2 regions of the Sutcliffiella sp. NC1 genome follow, and region 1 is predicted to be linked to the other one. Evidence: riboswitches for the same ligand, from Rfam matches in the RefSeq annotation. Region 1 holds a riboswitch; the other holds the start of a gene.

Region 1 (7,831 bases):
AATACTAGAATCGGTTATATAATCCGCAACTTTCCCAGCGTAATCGGTTTGGACGCTGTCTAATAGAGCTAATAAGCCGATTATTTTTAAAAACGCTTCTTTTTCATCCTCTGAAAGTAGTGGAAATTGCTTAATATCTTGGGCCATATTGATTTCAAAAGGTGTCCAAAAGTTCCCTAACATTTTTTTATACTTAGGGTACGCCCAACTAAACTGTACATCATCCCAATTTAAGACGTTAGAGCTTTGACCATTGATGATTCGTGTAGATGCGTTTGGAGCGTCTGCATCCATTAGAACACGTCTTTGTATTGTAGTCATATTAGTTCCTCCTTAACTAGAACAAGATTCACAATCAAGTAATTCACTTGAAGTAGAACGAATATAGTAAGTTGTTTTTAAATTTTTCTTCCATGCGTCTACATGCAAGTCTAGTAGTGCTTTCGCTTTAATCGTATTAGGTACATATATGTTAAAAGAAATAGCTTGGTCGATATGTCGTTGACGAGCACTATTTTGTGCGATGCTCCAATGTTGATCAATAAAATAAGCAGATTTATAGAACCAAGTTGTATGACTGTTTAAGTCTGGTGCAGTTACCGGGATTTTATAGTCCTTTTTCTCTTCGGAATACACTTTCATAAAGATCGGATCTATACTTGCTGTGCTTCCTGCAATAATTGAAGTAGTTGCATTAGGAGCGACTGCCATTAAATAGCCGTTTCTAATTCCATACTGTTGAACATTAGCTCGTAGCGAATCCCAAGGAAGTTCCGACTCGTTAGATCTGTAGCCTCTTCGTTCAAAGTATTTGCCACTTTCCCATTCTGATTGTGGGAATGTTGGGTAAGCTCCTTTTTCTTTCGCTAATTCAAAACTTGCTTGAATCGTATAAAAGGCTATTTTTTCATAAAGCTCGTCCGCATATTTTACCGCTTTTTCACTTTCCCAGCCTATTTGTTTTAACACTAATAAATGGTGCCAACCAAATGTGCCTAAGCCAATCCCACGATATTTTTGATTAGTTAGTTGTGCTTGTAAAACAGGGATAGTGTTTAAATCGATTACATTATCTAGCATTCTTACTTGAATTCGTACTAACCGTTCAACAACCTCATCCATAACAGCTCTTGCTAAATTTATAGAAGAAAGGTTACATACAACGAAGTCACCAGGTGATTTTGTCGTAATAATCTTCCCTTCTTGTACAACTTGTTCGGTCATGATAGTAGGGCTTTGATTTTGAGTGATTTCTGTACATAAATTTGTGCAATATATCATGCCCGTATGTTTATTTGCATTCATTCTATTTACTTCGTCACGATAAAACATGAAGGGACTTCCTGTTTCGAGTTGACTTCTCATAATGCCTTTCATAATGTCAATCGCAGGCACTTTTACTTTGTGTAAAGTAGGATGCCCCACACACTCGTAATATTTATGACGGAAGCTACCGTTTCCTTTTTCTTCATCAAAATAATCTTCTAATGAATACCCCATAACTTGGCGCACTTCATGAGGGTCAAACAAATACCAATCGTCTCGCTCTTCTACTTTTTCCATGAACAAATCAGGAATACAAACGCCCGTAAACAAATCGTGGGTACGTAATCGTTCGTCGCCATTATTAAGTTTTGCATCTAAAAAGGAGAAAATATCTTGATGCCATACATCTAAATAGACAGAAATCGCACCTTTACGCTGTCCTAGTTGATCAACACTTACAGCCGTATTATTAAGTTGTTTCATCCAAGGGATTACTCCGGAGGAATTACCTTTAAATCCTTTAATATTACTTCCTCTAGCTCTAATTTTCCCAAGGTAGACGCCAATTCCGCCACCTGCTTTAGACAAGTTTGCAATATCGGTATTACTGTCATAAATGCTTTGTAAGCTATCATCTACCGTATCAATAAAGCAACTCGATAACTGTCCATGAGTTTTCCCTGCGTTTGCTAATGTAGGAGTGGCAACCGTCATATATAAATTACTTAATGCCCAATATGCTTCTTTTATGTGCTGAAGGCGGTTTTGCTTTTCGTTGATCATTAATGTCATAGCAATAATCATAAATCGCTCTTGGGGCAGTTCCCACAGTTGCATCGAATGGTCTTTCGTTAAATACCTATCTGCTAATGTTTTAATCCCTATGTATGTGAAGAGCTCATCTTTATTAGGGTCCATCTCTTTTTCTAATTCATTTAGTTCTTCAGGTGAATAGAAATTTAATAGTTTTGGATCATAAATCCCTTTATCTACTAGAGATTTTATTAAATGATAAAAGCCTTTATAGTGCTTGTTCTCTTTTCTTACTTTAGCTGTATTTTCGTACAAAACGTTTAAATAAAGATTCGCAGCAATGTGTGTCCATTCTGGTTCTTCTTCACTAATAAAACTTAACGCTTCTAAAATTATTAACTCATAAATTGTTTCGTTGGAAAGTTGGTGATGTTGATTTATTATTTTTGCTGCTTTATCAAGAAAAGGTTGTGCGTTTAGTGTTGGATGTTTTTCAAATGTTGATTTAACTTTATCTAGTACATGATCTGATTGAATAATTGTAGTCATACTTATCCCTCTTTCTATTCTAGTTTTTTCCTTTTAGTCCAACGACCAACTGGAGAAAAATAAAAGATCCACTCAAGGACTGAGTGGATCAAACGAAAGTGGAATAAGCATAAGAAACAAAAAGTGCATATTACACCATCGTTTCATCTTCCCAATCCCCGAAGAATGCGAAACATTTGAAGAAAAGGCAGGTCTCCTGACTTCGTGCTTCATCCTACTTTGAACCTTCCCATATAAGCGCCTTTAAGCAGTCTTATACAGTGGACTTTCATTTCGTCTACACTTACAGTTGCGGGGACAGTATTGGATTCTCACCAATTTCCCTATTAAGTCTATATTAGACACCTTTAACTTCGTTATAAAATCTATATATTGTATGTATTTTGTGATTAAAATCTGTATGTTGTGATTATCATAATCTATTAATCTAATAAATGCAATGGCCTAAATTAAGAGTATAAAGAAAATAATATAAAAAAGGACGAGTAAAACACCACTCATCCTTGATTAAACTTGCTTATATTCATTATTTTCTTTTATATATTTTTTAAATACATCCGATAAAATCATTAAGCCAATTGCGCCGAAAATTAAGTACGATAAATTAAAATAAAGAGCAGGATCAATTCGAATATGCTCTCCGCCTGCAGCAGTTTTTAATATCTTGTATGAATCCATACCAACTTTGGCAGTAATCAACAAGAAAAGTGCAATAATTACCTTCCAAAGTAATTTCATGTAAAACCCCTCCAAAATATAAACTATTAACCCTACTAGTTTATACAGAAAAAATCTTTACTACTATACCAAAAAATTCAGTATAGTACAAGATTCAATTATTGTCATTTTAATCTGTAGTAATACAATTTGCAATATTTTTACTCTAATGTATGTCACTTTACAGAATGCCTTTTTACAATTAAAATAGTTAAAGTCCGGTATAATCAAGTGTTGTCCATACATAGATAGTTGTAAACGATGTAAAATATTATTAATAAGGGGGAATCTTATGAAGAAGTTATCCTTAACATCCAAAATATTAATAGGTCTCGCTCTAGGTATAGTAGTTGGGCTAATATTAAACCTATTTGCATCAGATATATTATTTTCAAGAATTGATACTTGGTTTTTTACTCCGCTAGGTAAGATTTTTCTTAATTTAATTACGATGCTTGTTGTACCTATCGTTCTTATCTCGATTACGTTAGGTGTTGTTAATTTAGGTGATACGAAAAAACTTGGACGAATTGGTTTCAAGACAGTAGTATTTTTTATGGTTACGACAAGTATCGCAATTACAATTGGGTTAACGCTAGCAACAATTATTAAGCCTGGTAATTTTGGTACTTTTAACAGTGAAGACTTACCACCATACGAGGTGACGGAAGCACCAGCTGTAGTTGATACGTTACTTAACATTATTCCAACGAACCCAATTCAAGCGATGGCTACAGGGAATTTACTACAAATTATTGCATTCTCCATTTTATTAGGGCTAGCAATCAATGTGTTAGGCGATAAAGCAGCTGGGATTAAATCTTTATTCGAACAAGCTAATGAAGTAGTAATGTGGCTTGTCCACTTCATTATAAAATTTGCTCCATACGGGGCGTTCGGACTAATCGCATCTGCAATAGGAAAAATGGGGCTAGATGCTTTTAAAGCGATGTTTGGATATTTCATTGTAGTTGTTTTAGCACTTTTTATTCATTTATTTGTCACGTACGGTTCCGCCATAGCGGTACTTGGGAAAACAAGTCCAATTACGTTCTTCAAAAACTTTGCACCGGCAATGAGTGTTGCCTTTAGTACATCTAGTAGTAATGCAACACTTCCTATCTCTATGGATACGGCACAAGAAAAATTAGGTGTGCCAAAGCATATAAGTAGTTTCGTTCAACCTCTAGGGGCGACGATTAATATGGACGGGACAGCAATTATGCAAGGTGTCGCAACCGTATTTATTGCACAAGTTTTTGCAGAAAGTTTGACTGTCATGCAGCTAGTAACAGTTGTTGCTGTAGCTGTTGTCGCAAGTATCGGAACTGCAGGAGTTCCAGGTGTCGGGCTTATCCTATTAGCGATGGTTTTAGGATCGGTTGGCTTACCAGTCGAAGGAATTGCCTTAATTCTTGGAGTGGACCGTCTACTAGATATGCTTCGTACGTCTGTTAACATTACTGGTGATGCAGCATGTGCATACATCGTAGCAAAAACAGAGGGAGAAGATATGACCATCCCCGATGAAAAATAAACGACTAGAACATGGCTCTCTGTAAAAGGGAGCCATGTTTTGTTCTGTTTTCATATTTGACTGCTTGTTATAAATGGTGTGTTGCAAATGAAAATGGACTACCTTTACCGCAAATAACGGTGAAGGTATCGCAAATAAAAATGATTTACCGCAAATAAGGATGAAGGTATCGCAAATAAGGTTGAACCTATCGCAAATAGAAATGAGCAGACCTAAACGAGCCACCTCCGCTTTTCTTTGTCCAGCTCCGGCGGCTTGGCCCTCGAGTCATAAGGCAGTCACTTCCGGTGGACAAAGAGCGTCCACCTGCAGCGCCTGTCTTATGCTTGTCGGGCCAGAACTAGCCACCTGCGCTTTTCTATTTGTCTAGCTCCGGCGCTTAGGCCCTATCAAACTTCCCATTCCGTCCGTACGATAAGTCAACATCAGCTCGCTCTCGCTCGCTGTGTTTCCTTTATCTCCTACCGGAACAGTCCAGTTTGTACGGGCCTGATCGAAGCGCCTCCGCTTTTCTAATTGTCTAGCTCCGGTGGCTAGGTCCGGCTCAAACTTCACTTTTCCTCCGTACGATAAGTCAACATCAGCTCTCTAACGTTCGCTGTGTTTCCTTTATCTCCTGCGGAAAAGCTCCAGTTTGTTTGGACCTAAACGAGCCACCTCCGCTTTTCTACTTAATATGTATTTTCATTTTATTGGGTTTTTCGGTTTTGTTTTCGTTTTTCATTATGTCTCTTATTTCTGTAAGTAGAATTGCTTCTTGTGAGGGGGAAGGTGTTTGTTTCTTTTGTCGTTCTTTGTTTCTTAGTCGTTGGATGACTCTTATAACGAAAAAGATAGAAAGTGAAATGATTAGAAAATCAATTACTGTTTGGATAAATGCCCCGTATTGAATAATAGCTTGGCCAATTTGAAAGCTTTGATTAGTTAAGTTTACTCCTCCTAACACGATACCTAATAATGGCATCATAATATCACTTACTAAAGAAGAAACGATATTTCCAAATGCACTACCGATAATAACCCCTACTGCTAAATCTACAACATTACCTTTCAAAGCAAACTGTTTAAAGTCTTTAAGCATAGCTCCAACTCCTAAAGTTGTCTTACTAGTAATTTTATTAATTAAAATAATGATTATGATGAAAAAAAACGGGCTGTCTTATAAGTCTTAAAACAGTAGAGAAACGAATCTTTTTTTTTGTTTTTTTCAAGTGTTCCTTTTTTATAGATTGGCCTAAACCTATCTATACCAACTCCTTATAATGAATGTTTTGTACTTACACCTATTGGAAATTTCAGCATTGTTATAATAGTAACCAATAAAAAAGTCCTAAAAGTCAGTTTCTACTGACTTTTAGGACGGCTCAGATGAATCGGATTTAAACACATTGAAACCATTGGATTCTTCTAGTGTCGATTCCGAAATAAACCCAGCGGAACCCAGTCCAACGCCATCCAGCTACCGATCGCCTTCCGATGTAAGTTGGATAGAGCCAGAATGATTGCCCACTAGTTAATCGAATCCATGTAAAACGGAATAAACATCCACGTAAGGATCCAGGATCAACTGCCATTACACTAGGACCAGCAGCAAAGCTTGCTGGTGGAGGTGTAGCTGGTGGAGGTCCGGGGGGTGGACCAACTTGTTGACCCATTCCTGCTTGCCCAGGGGGTCCAAATCCGCTACCAGGGCCCATTCCTCCACCAGCCCCATAAGGCGGTGGTGTTGAAGGAGGGAATCCAGGGAATTGTCGATAAGGATACATAAAAAATCTCCTTTCTTAAAAAACCATAATTGAAGGAAAAAGATAAAAGGTATTGTTCTACCTTCGATACGTTTACAATATGCAAATGCCTATTAGAAGGTGCTGTTTAATCACATTAAGTTTCCTTCGTTACTAAAATTTGGGTATTTTGTACGGTCATAAACATACCCCTATAAACGAATTTATTATAGTTAAAATATTTATGGAGGTACAAAATGGCTTCAAGATTGGAACGAAAAAAGAAAAAAGGGTTTAATATAAAGTTTGTTCTTTTACTTGTAGGTATTTTTACTCTAATTCTTTTAGTTGGAATGCAGTTTCACATTAATACGAGAGATGTAAGTGCCTTACTACAACCGTTACCTCAATCAACAATCGTTTATGACCGTAATGGTGATATAGCTAGTAAGTTTTCTTCTAATCAAGTGGAAGGTGTGAACGAAAACGAAATAGCGGATGTTATGAAATTAGCGATAGTTGCCGTCGAGGACCAACGTTTCTATGAGCATGATGGTTTCGATTTAATCGGTACTTTACGTGCAGCATTAAAAAATGTAAAAGAGCGAAATGTTGTGCAAGGTGGAAGTACAATTACACAACAATTGGTGAAAAATGTGTTTCTCACCAATGAAAAAACGTTCAAACGAAAATTAGATGAATTTTTCTTAGCTAAAAAAGTAGAGCAAGAATATACGAAAAGTGAAATATTAAGTTTGTACTTAAATCAAATATACTTTGGTGAAGGTGCTTGGGGAATAAAAAAAGCGGCTCAAGTATATTTTGGGAAAGAACCGATAGACCTCTCAATAGCGGAGGCTGCTACGTTAGCAGGTTTAGTGAAAGCTCCTTCTGCGCTTTCCCCAATTAAAAATAAAGACGGGGCAATAGAGCGAAGAAATGTTGTATTACAATTAATGCATAATCAAGGCTTTATTTCAGATAGTCAATTTGAAGAAGCTAAAAACGAAAAACTTGAAATAGAAGAGAGAAAGATAGACGAATATCGAGGGAAATATGCTAGTTATATCGACCATATCGTAACAGAAGCAATGAATCTTTATGGTTTAACAGAAAATGAGTTGCTTTCTGGAGGCTATCATATTTATACAGAAATGGATCAAAGTGTGCAACAAACTCTCGAAAATCTGTATTCAGAAGTGTCTAACTTTCCGGTGACTCCAGATGGTAACGTTCCTGAGAGCGCAGGTATTCTCTTACATGCTGAAACAGCTGGAGTTTTAGG
Region 2 (7,831 bases), 2.1 Mb from region 1:
ATCTACGGATGAAGTGTTCAATCAAGCAATTGAACGTGCCGGAAATGGTATGCTAGTTTCCAATTATCAAACAAATGCAGTATTATATGAAAGAGTAGGGGACATTGTTCACGGTGCTGAACCGGAATTAAGTGTAGTAAAAGAACATGCCATTAGAGTTAACGAACCATTAAAACATGATTCTTTCGGAATATACCAAGTAGACTTTAAATTAAATGAATTTAAAACGATGTCATTTAATCTATTGAATAAAGAAACAAATGAAAATTTTGGAACAATTACAGTAGATTTAACAAAACCTGAAACATTATATGATTTAGGTGACGGTTATTCTGTCCAAATCGTAAACTATTTTCCTGACTTCTTTTTAAACGAAGGGGAACCAGGAACTAGAACAAGAGTGCCGAATAATCCAGCATTCGTATTCCGAATGATAACTCCAGATAAACCAAAGGGAGAAATAAGCTTAGTCGCAATTCAGCAAAATTTAGAACCAGAAGGTAATAACGAATATCGCATGGCTTTTGCAGGATTAGAAACTAGAAATGCAGCTGGACTTACCGTTCGTGTTGATCATACACTTTGGATTTTTGGTCTAGGCGGAACTATATTTATGATTGGTGTTATTCAAGGGATGTATTGGAATCACCGCCGTGTATGGGTAAAACGAAATGGGAATGAAGTGTGGCTTGCCGCACATACGAATAAAAACTGGTTTGGTCTGAAGAAAGATATTTCTAAGGCGTTGGAGCATTCAAAAATTTCAATACCTATTGACCAAACAGAAGAAGAAAAGAATTCAGAAAATGATAAAACTTAATTTAAAAGGGTGATTACTATGGCACAGTTAAGTGGTAACTTGCTATATGCAGCATTTCTTCTATATCTGATAGGTACCGCTTTCTTCGGTGGAGCTTTAAAATCGAAAGAAGGAAGCAAATGGTCAAAATTAGCCATTTCTATTACGATTGTGGGATTTGTTGCTCATTTAGGATATTTTATAACAAGATGGATTGCTGGAGGACATGCTCCTGTTAGTAACTTATATGAATTTACTACATTTTTTGGGATGACGATTGTTCTTGCATTCATCGTACTTTACTTTATTTATAAAACAAGTACATTAGGATTATTTGCATTACCAATTGCTTTAATACTAATTGCATTTGCAAGTATGTTTCCGTCCGATATAACTCCATTAATTCCAGCATTGCAATCTCATTGGTTACCGATTCACGTTATTACAACGAGTTTAGGAATTGCAATACTAGGAATGAGCTTCGTAGCTGGACTAATTTATTTAATAAAAGTAGTGGATTACAGTAAAAAAGGAAAAAAACCTTTTTGGCTTGAATTTTCATTATTTACGCTTGTTGTATTTATTGGTTTTGTTGTTATTACGGTTATTTTTAGTTCGATGGATTATGAAGCAAACTTCAAATATATTGATAAACGTGGAGCAGAGGCAACGGTTGAATACGTGCTTCCTCCGTTAGTTGGTCCAAACCAAGGGGAATTACTTACAGAAGATAGAATGAACCCTCTTGTAAGTTTACCAGCTATTATTCATACACAAAAATTGAATACAGTTATTTGGTCTATTATTACAGGAGCTATTTTATATGTACTTATAAGATTATTATTTAGAAAACCTCTAGGAGTTTTACTAAAACCAGCAGTAAGAAGAGTAAACCTTGATGTTGCAGACGAAATTGGTTATCGCTCTGTTGCTATAGGTTTCCCAGTTTTTACACTAGGCGGATTAATCTTTGCTATGATTTGGGCTCAAATTGCATGGACTAGATTTTGGGGTTGGGACCCGAAGGAAGTTTGGGCATTGATCACATGGCTATTTTATGCAGCATATCTACACTTACGTATTGGAAAAGGCTGGCACGGAGAAAAATCGGCTTGGCTTGCCTTAGTTGGATTTGCTATTATTATGTTTAACTTAATTGGAGTAAACTTAATTATTGCCGGACTACACTCTTACGCGATGTAGATTAAACTGATTAGATGAATAATTTCATAAGCCTTCACATCATATGTGGAGGCTTACATTAATATAAGGATAATTTACTCAAGCACTGACTTTGCTAGACGTTGTGAAGAAATATTAGATACAATAGGAAAGAGTACTTAATGATACGGAACTAGTATGAAAATTAGGAGGATGGAAAGATGGAACAAGAGTATAAAATATTAGTAGTCGATGATGAAGAACGAATTCGTCGACTTTTGAAAATGTATCTAGAAAGAGAAAATTATGTAATCGAAGAAGCAGATAATGGTGAGGACGCATTATCGTTAGCTTTAGAGAATGATTATGACGTTATATTACTAGACCTTATGATGCCAGGAATGGACGGCATGGAAGTTTGTAAAGAATTGCGAGAGAAAAAAGCAACACCAGTAATTATGTTAACTGCTAAAGGAGAAGAAGCAAATCGTGTTCAAGGTTTTGAAGTTGGTACGGACGATTATATCGTTAAACCGTTCAGCCCACGTGAGGTAGTGCTTAGAGTTAAAGCGCTTTTACGCCGCGCGTCATCAACAAGCTTTTTAAATACAGAAACATCTTCAAAAGATATTATTGTATACCCTCATTTAACAATAGATAATGATGCACATAGAGTAAGTGCTGACGGAAAAGATGTTAACTTAACCCCTAAAGAGTACGAGCTTTTATATTTTTTAGCAAAATCACCGGACAAAGTTTTTGATCGAGAGCAACTATTAAAGGAAGTTTGGCAATATGAGTTCTTTGGTGATTTACGTACAGTAGATACTCATGTAAAGAGGTTAAGAGAAAAATTAAATAAAGTATCCGAACATGCAGCAAAAATGATTGTTACAGTTTGGGGTGTAGGTTATAAGTTTGAGGCTGGCAATGAGTCATGATTTGGAAAAGTGTTGTAGGTAAGCTTTGGCTTACCATTTTACTTCTTTTTACGTTTGTATTATTTATTTTAACAATATTGTTATTAGAGTTTTTCGAGAACTACCATGTAAATGAGGCGGAAAGAGAATTAACACAGTTAGGTAGAAAAATATCGATGATTGTAGAGGAACATGAAGATTTTGAACTGGCAAAATCAATTGCTTGGCAACTTGCGGATGATGTTTCTCGAGTAATTATTTTTTCAGACAAGGATCATTACTGGCATTCCCCAACAGATGAGACAGATGCTGTTTTACCTAGCGAATTTTTCCGAGAAGATGAGGAACTTTCCCAAGTTTTCCTTGATCATACAATTGTAACGAAAAAATCATACTCACCCGATTTAGATTCTGAATCAGAAGCTTTTGGAGAAATGATGATTGTTGGTACCCCACTTCATATTGATGGTGTAGAAGATGGCGCAGTTTATATGTACCAATCGTTAACAGCGATTAAAGAAACGACGAACCAAACAACACAACTTATTTTAATATCCGCGGGGATTGCTATTTTCCTTACAACCATTTTTGCGTTTTTCTTAATATCAAGAGTAACCTCGCCATTAAGGAAAATGAGGGAGGCTGCTTTTGAAGTAGCGAGAGGTAAGTTTGACACGAAAGTTCCGATCTTAACGTATGATGAAATCGGTGAACTTGCGATGGCGTTTAATCAAATGGGAAGACAATTAAAGTTTAACTTAAATGCACTTAATCAAGAAAAAGAACATTTGGCAAACATATTAAGTAGTATGGCAGATGGAGTAATAACGCTAAATCGTGATGGGACAATATTAATAACGAATCCGCCTGCTGAACGTTTCTTGCAAGCATGGTTTTACCAAGAAGGTAGTGATACGCGGGAACAATTACCTCATGAAATAAAAGAGATGTTTCAACGGGTCGTCAACTTTGAAAGAGAGCAAAGTATGGAACTTACCTACCAGGGGAGAACTTGGGTAATCGTCATGAGTCCTTTATATAATAATACCCACGTGCGTGGTGCAGTAGCTGTCATTCGTGATATGACGGAAGAAAGACGTTTAGATAAATTAAGAGAAGGATTTATCGCTAACGTTTCTCACGAGTTACGTACGCCAATTTCAATGCTTCAAGGATATAGTGAAGCAATAGTGGATGATATTGCTGGTAGCGAAGAAGAAAAGAAAGAACTTGCCTCCGTTATTTATGATGAGTCACTTCGTATGGGGAGGTTAGTAAATGACCTACTTGATTTAGCTAGATTAGAGTCTGGACATAGCACCGTGAACAGGGAACAAGTTGAAGTGGAAGAGTTTTTTGATAAAATGATTCGAAAGTTTCATGGTCTTGCTAAAGAGAAAATGGTAGATCTTCATTCAGAAATAATTGGGGACACGCTAGTTGATTTTGATGTAGATAAAATGGAACAAGTTTTTACTAACTTAATTGATAATGCACTACGTCACACAGATTCAGGTGGTAGTATCACGATTCGAGTTGAGCTTGGAGAGCTTGGAATGAAAGTAGATGTACAAGATACTGGACAAGGCATACCAGAAGAAGATATACCATTTGTATTTGAACGCTTCTATAAAGCGGACAAGGCTAGAACTAGAGGTAGATCTGGAACAGGTTTAGGATTGTCGATTGTTAAAAATATAATAGAGTCACATAACGGCTCAATAGGTGTACATTCTAAACTAAATGAGGGAACGACATTTTCTCTCGTTATTCCACGAACTGTGCAATAATTTGTTAAGTTGTACCGAATAATCTTGTTTATTATGAAACAATTTTTCTTGTCATTTTATACTTCTTTGTGTAAGATGGTACTGTATTCATAAACTTAATAATTATAAGTAAATTGGTGTCACACTGTGGCTTAAAAGGGAATTTGGTGCGAATCCAAAACTGTCCCCGCAACTGTAAATGTGGACGAAATGAGGTAACCACTGTATGTATGGAATGAGAGTTCGTCATACGGGAAGGCTCAAAGTAGGAAGAAGCATAAGTCAGTAGACCTGCCAATGAACTTACAAGTTTCGAAGCTTCGGGGTATGAGTAGCTGAAACGACAATATGGTATTGAACCTGCTGCAGAAGGTGAATTCCTCATTGTTGTCGTTTTATAGCTCATCCTTTAAGGATGAGCTATTTATTTTTTTTCATAATATATAAAAGGATGGGAATTACGTGATGAAAAAAATTTGGATTAGTTTATTAGTTGCAATATCTCTTATTGTGACGGGGTGTGCAGCAGACAACACAAATAATACAAATAACAACGCAAATGCTGGAGTAGAACAAAATGAAGAAGTAAACAAAGTAACGATTAAATTAGTAAAAGATAACGGGGAAGAAGTAATAAGTGAAGAGGCATTGCAGTTTGAAGAAGGAGAAACACTGATAGATGTAATGCATGAGCACTTTGAATTAACAACAGACGACAGTGGTGCATTTATTGTAGGAATTAACGGTATTGAATCGGATTACGAGAATAATTACTTTTGGATTTATACAGCAAATAATGAAGAAGTCTTAGTTGGCGCAAACGAATATGTGTTAAAAGATGGCGATGTTATTGAATTTAACTATTCAAAGTATGAAGGCTAATGAGCACAAGAAAAATTGCTTTATTAGGCTTATTAATAGCGTTATGTGTAGTAGGTAGAATGGTGTTTTCCTCGGTTCCTAATGTACAGCCTGTTACAGCAATCATTATTATTTGCTGCCTTTTGATGGGGCCTCAAAACGGTATCATACTTGCTGCTGGAACAGCATTTGTTTCTAACTTATTTTTAGGTAGTGGTACTTGGACGTTACTTCAAATAATTGCGTGGTCCATAATTGGAGTACTTTCAGGTCTCATTGGGATGAAATTTAAGAAATTGCCCATATGGTTACTTGCAACGTACGCTGGATTTTGCGGCATGCTCTTTGGTTTGATCATGTCGCTAGAACGCCTGATTATAGGTAAATTGTTTTGGCCGTATTACTTAGCGGGATTACCGTTTGACTTTAATCATGCAATTGGAAATATCGTATTCTTTATAGTGTTATATCCTATTCTATCCCCGATCATAAAAAGAGAAGCTTCGTTTATGGTGCAATCGTATAATAAACAGTAGATATAATTAGAAATTAGTTATATAGTATATATAAAAAGAAGTCATATATTATGGCTTCTTTTTTAAATTTTTAAAAAGCCAAACTATTGCTCTTTTAAAATATCTTATTAAAGCCTTCTTAAGTTTTCCAAAAAGTACTAAAAAAAATCTAGTCATTCGTAATATTTTGTAATATATTTGTAATGTAACTTTGTACGAAAAGTTTCGACTAATGTATTGAACGGAGGGTTTAGAATGCATGCCGTTTTTCAAGAGCTCTATGAAAAATATCACCAAGACGTCTATCAATTTTTATTTTATATGGTGAAAAATAAAGAACAAGCGGAAGACCTCGTTCAAGAAGTTTATATAAAAGTTCTACGCTCATACGACCGATTTGAAGGGAAAAGTAGTGAAAAAACATGGCTATTTTCGATAGCTAAACATGTAGCTATTGATTCATTTCGAAAACAAAAGGGATGGAAAAACAAACTTCTTGAAACGTTTGATTGGAATAAGCAACAAGTGAAAGATGTTGCACCATTACCGGAAGAAGTAGCTGTGAAAAATGAACAGGTTCAATTGTTGTATCGTTGCTTAGATAAATGTAAGATGGATCACCGAATTGTTCTTATTCTCCGTTACATTCAAGCTCTCTCTATTCAAGAAACTGCGCAAGTGTTAGGTTGGTCTGAAAGTAAAGTAAAAACAACTCAGCACCGTGCGGTTAAAGCCTTAAAAGCCCATATGGAAGAATTAGAGGAGAAAGGGGGAAATAGTAATGCATCGTAAAACGGACGATGAGCAAATGGAGAAGTTATTTAATCAATTACCAAAAATGACGGATGAGCGTTCAGCGGAAGAGATATATGCAAATATTCAGCAAAAGGTAGAAACTTCACCGAAACGTCGTATTAACTGGATGCCTAGCGTAGCTTTAATTGCGGCGATTCTCCTTTTTGCAATCATTTCTCCTTTCACGTTTCAAAAAATGGATAGTAATAGTAACAGTGCCTTTGATGCCCCTCAAGATAGAGGAGGATCAATGGAGATGTATGCTGATGATAGTAGTGCTGATATCGCTGTAGAGGAAGAATCGTTTAATGTAACGGACTATAAAGAAAATAGTGAAAACGAATCTTTTGACGTTCAATCAACGAATGATTTTCCGAATTATGTAGTAACGACTGTTAGTCAGTCAGAAGAATATGTAATTACTTTGGCCGTTTCCGCTGAGTTAGAAGGAACCGATGATCCACTAACATTACCGCTTTCTTTTGTTGTTCAAAAAAATAATAGAACGTATATAGAAGCATTTAACGAATTACGACAAGAATTAGGAAATTTAATTGATTTACCTTCATTTGGACTGATGAATACAATGTTAAATGATAATATTACTTTCTCTCAAGGTACGGCTACTGACGGTAATGATAGAGTCATTATGGAGATGAATGCAGGACATCGGGCATACTCTTCTACACAGATGAACGCTTTTTTCCAAGAGGTACAAGAAACGTTTAGATGGCACAACTTTACTGAAGTAGAATATTTAAATGAGGGTAAAGCTGGAGTTGAAATAGGTAACGATGTTAAAGAATTTGATTTGATTGATACGTTTAAGCGAGTAGCATATTTTAAATTTCAAAGAAATGATGATGTTAGCAAAAGCTTGTTAGTCGCCTCAAAAGAAGAATTTCAGTCTATGCAAGAGGCGGTAGAGGCGATGAGCCAAATACCGAATATTAATTACGTATTTCCATCGATTCCAGCTAGTATGAGAGTAGACCAAGTGATAACCAATGA

Evidence for each region. A riboswitch is a leader RNA that binds a small molecule or an ion and turns the genes downstream of it on or off. The one in region 1 is predicted to bind cobalamin.
Region 2: linked by a shared signal. The riboswitch ahead of O1A01_RS16555 (DUF4430 domain-containing protein) and the one ahead of O1A01_RS05435 (ribonucleoside-diphosphate reductase subunit alpha) in region 1 are both predicted to bind cobalamin.

Annotation. Positions count from the first base shown of each region.
Region 1 is NZ_CP115153.1:1,070,994-1,078,824, forward strand. Features, by position in the region: gene O1A01_RS05430 (ribonucleotide-diphosphate reductase subunit beta) at 1-321, opposite strand, end outside; gene O1A01_RS05435 (ribonucleoside-diphosphate reductase subunit alpha) at 334-2,568, opposite strand; cobalamin riboswitch at 2,738-2,932, opposite strand; gene O1A01_RS05440 (hypothetical protein) at 3,076-3,306, opposite strand; gene O1A01_RS05445 (dicarboxylate/amino acid:cation symporter) at 3,578-4,822, shown strand; gene mscL (large-conductance mechanosensitive channel protein MscL) at 5,490-5,903, opposite strand; gene O1A01_RS05455 (hypothetical protein) at 6,202-6,588, opposite strand; gene O1A01_RS05460 (transglycosylase domain-containing protein) at 6,804-7,831, shown strand, end outside.
Region 2 is NZ_CP115153.1:3,174,093-3,181,923, reverse strand. Features, by position in the region: gene resB (cytochrome c biogenesis protein ResB) at 1-820, shown strand, start outside; gene ccsB (c-type cytochrome biogenesis protein CcsB) at 839-2,002, shown strand; gene O1A01_RS16565 (response regulator transcription factor) at 2,182-2,901, shown strand; gene O1A01_RS16560 (ATP-binding protein) at 2,898-4,670, shown strand; cobalamin riboswitch at 4,768-4,962, shown strand; gene O1A01_RS16555 (DUF4430 domain-containing protein) at 5,115-5,531, shown strand; gene O1A01_RS16550 (ECF transporter S component) at 5,531-6,046, shown strand; gene sigX (RNA polymerase sigma factor SigX) at 6,281-6,817, shown strand; gene O1A01_RS16540 (GerMN domain-containing protein) at 6,807-7,831, shown strand, end outside.